2 linked regions of the Rhodoligotrophos appendicifer genome follow. The protein of the gene in region 1 interacts with the protein of each later gene in a pairwise test. Links are inferred from orthologs where the notes say so. Each region holds a gene or a part of one and is shown on either strand. Other genes may lie near its edges.

What was found. Proteins that work in one complex are often made in the same cells at the same time.
Region 2: the proteins of FKM97_RS13805 (region 1) and mobA interact in binary tests that used the Escherichia coli proteins (3 or more experiments, as listed by UniProt). The link is inferred for Rhodoligotrophos appendicifer from one-to-one orthologs.

Annotation. Positions count from the first base shown.
Region 1 is NZ_VHKL01000005.1:414,184-417,238, reverse strand. What follows is about bases 41-3,025. They hold FKM97_RS13805 (molybdopterin molybdotransferase MoeA), read left to right. Parts: upstream 41-922; coding sequence 923-2,128; downstream 2,129-3,025. Other genes in these bases: FKM97_RS13795 (DUF4212 domain-containing protein), read left to right, coding at 2,969-3,025; FKM97_RS13800 (hypothetical protein), read right to left, coding at 2,140-2,805; moaC (cyclic pyranopterin monophosphate synthase MoaC), read left to right, coding at 436-921; trpC (indole-3-glycerol phosphate synthase TrpC), read left to right, coding at 41-439. Also shown: more of trpC, read left to right, coding at 1-40; more of FKM97_RS13795, read left to right, coding at 3,026-3,055. UniProt on the Escherichia coli protein: Catalyzes the insertion of molybdate into adenylated molybdopterin with the concomitant release of AMP.
Region 2 is NZ_VHKL01000003.1:392,592-395,617, forward strand. What follows is about bases 71-3,026. They hold mobA (molybdenum cofactor guanylyltransferase MobA), read right to left. Parts: upstream 1,886-3,026; coding sequence 1,256-1,885; downstream 71-1,255. Other genes in these bases: FKM97_RS08805 (DUF3298 and DUF4163 domain-containing protein), read left to right, coding at 71-737; FKM97_RS08810 (hypothetical protein), read left to right, coding at 836-1,246; mobB (molybdopterin-guanine dinucleotide biosynthesis protein B), read left to right, coding at 1,948-2,457; FKM97_RS08825 (sulfurtransferase TusA family protein), read left to right, coding at 2,454-2,678; FKM97_RS08830 (DUF4142 domain-containing protein), read left to right, coding at 2,755-3,026. Also shown: more of FKM97_RS08805, read left to right, coding at 1-70. UniProt on the Escherichia coli protein: Transfers a GMP moiety from GTP to Mo-molybdopterin (Mo-MPT) cofactor (Moco or molybdenum cofactor) to form Mo-molybdopterin guanine dinucleotide (Mo-MGD) cofactor.

The DNA.
Region 1 (3,055 bases):
CTACCAGGTCGCGGAAGCCAGGGTGTGGGGTGCGGACTGCATCCTGATCATCATGGCGATGATCGACGACGCCCTCGCCAGGGAGATCGAGGCCGCAGCCTTTGAGTACGGGATGGACGTGCTGGTGGAGGTGCATGACGAGGCGGAACTCGCGCTCGCCCTGCGGCTCGACTCGCCGCTGATCGGCATCAACAACCGCGACCTGAAAACCTTCGAGGTGCGGCTAGAGACCACCGAGCGGCTTGCACCGATGATCCCGAGGGACCGGATGATCGTAGGGGAGAGCGGGATTTTCACGACGGCCGATCTCGAGCGGCTGGCGCGCGCCCATGTCTTGAGCTTCCTGGTGGGCGAGAGCCTGATGCGGCAGGACGACGTCGCCGCGGCGACGCGGATGCTGCTCCAGGGCGCAAGCAGCGACAAGGAAGGCTCATCATGACAGAGTCCCGCGGCCTCACCCATCTCGACGACAAGGGCCGGGCGATGATGGTCGACGTCTCGGACAAGGCGGAGACGGCGCGCATGGCGCTGGCCGGCGGCAGCGTCTGGATGAAGCCGGAAACCCTGGCGATGATCCTCGCCGGAGACGCCGAAAAGGGCGACGTCATCGCCACCGCCCGCATCGCCGGGATCATGGCCGCCAAACGCACCCACGAGCTGATTCCCCTGTGCCATCCGCTCGGCATCACGAAGGCCGTTGTCGAGTTCGAGGTCGACCGCGACGCCTCGCGGATCGACGTCACCGCCCGGGTCAAGGTCAATGGCAAGACCGGGGTCGAGATGGAAGCGCTGACGGCGGTGAGCGTCGCCTGCCTCACCCTCTACGACATGTGCAAGGCGGTGGATCGCGGCATGCGCATCGGCGACATCCGCGTCATCGAGAAGCTCGGCGGGAAATCCGGACATTACCAAGAAGGCTGAGATGGCAAACCTCCTGCCCGTGAAAGACGCGTTGCGCCAGATCCTTGCGGACGTGGTGCCCGTGGGCGAGGAGATCGTCGCGCTGGATGACGCGTTGGGGCGGACGCTGGCCATGCCGGTCATCGCAGAGCGCGATCAGCCGCCGTTCCATGCCTCCGCCATGGATGGTTACGCCGTCCGCTTCGAAGACGTGGTGGGCAAGACGCCGATGCTCAAGCTGGTGGGCCTCTCCCGCGCGGGACACGGGTTTGCCGAGCGGCTGAAGCCGGGAGAGGCCGTGCGCATCTTCACCGGTGCTCCCGTGCCGGAGGGCGCAGATGCCGTGGTGGTCCAGGAAAACGTCACCGCCGATGGCGACAGGGTGCAAGTGAACGAAGCGGAATCGCGGCCGCGCCACATCCGGAAGAAGGGGTTGGACGTCGCCCGCGGCGACATGCTGATCGCGGCGGGGACTCTGCTGACGGCGCGGCATATCGGGCTCGCGGCTTCCGCCAACCAGGCGCATCTCGCGGTGCGGCGCAAGCCGGTGATCGCCATCCTGCCGACCGGGGACGAGTTGGTGGAGCCGGGCTCGCTGCCCCGCGACGACCAGATCCTGTCCTCGAACAATCATGCTCTCAGCAGCTTCGTACGCAGTTTTGGAGGGCTGGCCGTCGATCTGGGCATCGTCGGCGACACGCTTCCGGCACTGGAGGCTGCCATCGAGCGGGGCCTCGATGCCGATGTGCTGGTCACCATCGGCGGCGCCTCGGTGGGCGATCACGACCTGGTCCAGGAGGCGCTGGTCCGATCGGGCCTGAAGCTCGCCTTCTGGCGGCTGGCGATCCGGCCGGGGAAGCCGCTGATGTTCGGCCATCTGGAGGGAAAGCGGGTCCTGGGCCTGCCGGGCAACCCCGTCTCGGCCCTGGTCTGCGCCCGGGTGTTCCTGCATCCGCTGATGATGGCGCTGCTCGGTCGTACCGCCGGCGACGATGTCGAGACCGTGCCGCTGGCGGAGGGGCTCAAGGCCAATGACGAGCGGCAAGACTATATCCGGGCGAAGCTCGTGCGGGACGCCGGCGGACGGCTCTGCGCCCGGGCCATGGAGATCCAGGACAGCTCCATGCAGCGCAGCCTCGCCAATGCCGACTGCCTGATCATCCGGCCGCCCCATGCCCCCACCGCGGAGGCCGGCAGCGCGGTGGAGATCCTGCGGCTCGACTTCTGAGTCGTTGCCGCTTAGCCCTGCGGCTTCCGGTACCAATCGGCAAGGACGGCCGGCGCATCGGTCCGGTTGCGGAAATCCTCGCGGATCTCGTTCCAGGCGAAGCGCATCGAGCTCTCGACGATCTCACGGTCGTATTTCTTCAGATCTTCCGCGATGGGCGCCCATTCCACCAGGGCCTTGGGGCTGTGCGTGAAGGCGCTGGCGCCGGCGGCGATGTTCTCCCAATGGGTTTCCGCCAGGCGCTGCTCGAACGCCGCCGTCCATGCCCGAGGTGCATCCAGATCCTGTACGCTCTCGCTGTTGTCGGCGAGCCCTGACCGGTAGCAGGCACGGGCCATCGGATCGCGGGCCGGCGCCTCGCTCCGCGAGGGCGCCACATGGGCCACCGCATGGATGGTCAGGTCGGACAAGGACGCCGCGAAGATGTTCATGTTGGCGATCCGGATGGAGACGCTGAAGACCTCGTCTTCGAACATCTTCGGATAGCCCATCCCCATGCGCTCCTTCAGATAGCCATAGAGCTTCTTCTGGGTGACCAGAGCCGAGCGGGTGCTGGCGAAGTGAAAGAGGCGCTGAACCGTGTCGATGGGTGCCGTGTCGTGGCGCGACGAGAATCCGGCTGCGAGATCTATCACCCACCTGGCAGCGTCGATCAATTGGGCCGGGATTTGCTTCATGGCTCCAGATGAAACATCGAAAACAACAATGGAATGCTACGATAGGCTTATTTGCGCAATTGAAATCCGCTTGTAATCATTGTGCAGGTACCGATTCCACTTAGGAAGCGGGCCTCGAAATGCAGGGAACACATTTGCATTTGAGAGAGGGGAGGAACATTACATGTCCAGTACAGACACTGGTGCCATGGATCGCCACTGGATCAAGACCAGAAACTTGACCTATGTCGTCCTCGCGCTGTGGGCGCTT
Region 2 (3,026 bases), on another replicon or contig:
TGAACTACGATCTTCGCCGCAAAGCCGAGATTTCGGCATCCGAGCTTTTTGGCATCGGCAGCTCCGCAGACACCGGCGCCGCCCTCAAGGACTTGACCGATCGCGTCCGGGCGGGGGTGAAGGCGCAGAAGCAGGCCAAGCTCGGCAAGGATTACGATCCGCGCCACGATGATTTCTGGCTCGACAGCTTCGTCCTGCCGCTGGAGACCATGACCTTCGTGCCCTCCAGCCAGCCGGGCAAGATCGGCGGCCTGGCCTTTCATCTCGGCCCCTATGTGGTGGGCCCCTTCTCCGAGGGCGCCTATCACGTGGTGGTGCCCGCTCGCGACCTGGCGCCGTTGCTCACCCCCGCCTGGCGCAAGCGCTTCGGCGGCAATCCGGTCATGCCCTTCAGGGTCGAGGACCCCGCCGGCGGCATGGGCCACTTCGCCCTTCTCGACACCCCGGAGCCGGGCGCCAGCACCCGCTCCCCGCTGCAGCTGACAGGCGAGCTTCCCGATTACTTCTACCGCAATGGCAAAGTGGCCCTTGCCGTTCTCGGCGATGATGGTCGCGTCATCGCCAAGGGCGACGTCTCCGTTGACCGTCGCCGACGGCCCAGCGGCACGGCCTATGGCATGCTTCCCTTTCGCGGCAGCATCGCCCTGCCCGCCGGTGCCACGGGCAAGGTGACGGTCAGGCTCGGCACCCTGCCCAAGACCGCAATCTCCTTCCCGCTCATCGTCACCGGCTCCTGACGCTGGCCGCCGACGGCGCATCCTGGCGGATCCCTGAGGGGAACTCCGCCCGCGTGCCGGCGTTAGCTCAGCACCTGAACAGCATTTAAGGAGGCCCCATGGCGGCCACACAGAAGGAGGACCGTCGCGTCCTCGACGCCGCGGAGCTCGAACTCGTCGAGCAGACGCGCCGCACCGATATCGGCAATCTGGGGGATGACGACCTCGCCGGTCTGATCACGCAGCTTCGCGGCCGCCGCGACTGGGCGCGCTCGGTGTCGAGCCAGCGCCGGATCGAGTTCCGCACCAAGGGCCGCGGCAGCCAGGACAGTCACGGCGACGAGGAGAGCCGCCGCAAGCTATCGGCCTTCAGCCGGGCCCTCAGCCGCGCCAATCGCGAACGCAGCCGCCGCTCGGAACGCGCCGCCAAGCAGTCTGCGCCCGCCGCAGCCTCGACGGCAGCAGAGGCCAAGCCGCGTCCGGCCAAACGCACCCGGTCGGCCCCACGCGCCGCCGAAGCGGCCACCTGACGCCCGCGGTCAGTCGACCAGTCCCGCAAACTGCACCGCCCTTTGCAGGTCCTCGGGCCGGTTGACGTTGAAGAAGGGGTCGATCGGTGTCGTCTCCCAGTCTGCGACGACGTAATCGAAGCTCTGAAGCCAGTCCTGCACCCTGCGCAGACCCCGCTGCAGGACCGCTTCCCGCAAGTTCTCGCGCAGTGAGACATCCCACAGGCCGACGGTCGGATGCAGTCGCGCACCCGATCGTGCGATCGCCATGGGCGCTCCGGCGCTCTGCATTTGCTCGGCGAGCCTCGACACCAGATCCCGGGGAAGGAACGGGCAGTCCCCGGAAACACTGGCCACCTGAGGCATCTCCGGGTGATGCGCCGCTGCCCAGTCGAGCCCGGCCAGCAGCCCCGCCAGCGGTCCGGCAAATCCCGGCACGCTGTCGGCAGCGATCGGCAGCGCGAACGCGGAGAACCGCGCGGGGTCACCATTGGCATTCACAACGACCCCGGCACATTGCGGCGCGAGCCGCGCGATCACCCGTTCGAGCAGGCTCCGTCCGCCGATCGCGAGGAGCCCTTTGTCACCGCCGCCCATTCGCTGCGAGCGTCCCCCCGCCAGCACCACGCCGATCGTGTCTGCGCGCCCACCTGTCTTCATCGCCCGCCTGGCTTGACCCTGTCGCCGAAACTGTCCAGATACCATTTTTCGCGCGGGGTGGCATGCGGCTCATCGGATTGGCAGGCTGGAGTGGCGCCGGCAAGACGACCCTCATCGCCCGCATCATCCCGCATTTCCGCGCCCGGGGCCTGCGCATCTCCACCCTGAAGCATGCCCATCACGAGTTCGATCTCGACATCCCCGGCAAGGACAGCTGGCGCCATCGCCAAGCCGGTGCGACGGAGGTCATCATCTCCTCCGCCCGTCGCTGGGCTCAGATCCACGAGCTGCGCGATGCGCCCGAGCCCGCCCTGCCGGAACTTCTCGCACGCCTGTCGCCGGTGGATCTGGTGATCGTGGAGGGCTTCAAGTTTTCCGCCCACGCCAAGGTCGAGGTTCATCGGACTGCGAATGGTCGACCCTTCCTTTACCCCGACGATCCCCATATTCTGGGGCTGGTGACGGATGTCGTTCCCCAGGACGCGCCCCCCTGCGCCGCTCTCGATGATGTGGATGCGATCGCCGATCTCCTGCTCAAATCCGCTCAGCCTCTCGCCGCCTTGAAATCATGACCGAGTCAAAGCTCGACCTCATCGGCCTGAAATGCCCTCTCCCGGTCCTCAAGACCCGCAAGGCGCTCCGGGCCCTGCCCTCGGGATCGCGTCTTGAGGTCACCTGCACGGATCCTCTTGCCTCGATCGACATCCCCAATTTCGTCCGGGAAAGCGGCGATCATCTCCTCTCTTCCGAGAGGAACGGGGATCTTTGGGTCTTTCTCATCGAGCGGGGATGATGAACATGAGCGGAACGAACCCGGAAAGCCGCCGTTATTCACTCGCCCCCCGCGAACTCATGACTGGAGCGCGTCCATGAAGTCCCGGATCCTAACCTCCCTCTTTGCAGTCTTCATTCTCGCCACACCCGCCTCTGCCGATATGGACGACAAGGAGTTTGTTGCCCGCGCCATCGAGATCAATCTGGCGGAAATCTCCCTCGGCAAGCTGTCCCTGGAGAAATCCAAGGACGAGAAGGTGCGCGCCTATGGCGAAATGATGATCTCGGCGCACAGCGCGGCCAACAAGCAGGCCGAGAACTTCGCCAAGGTCCTCAGCCTGACGCCGCCCACGCAGCCCGCGGAGAA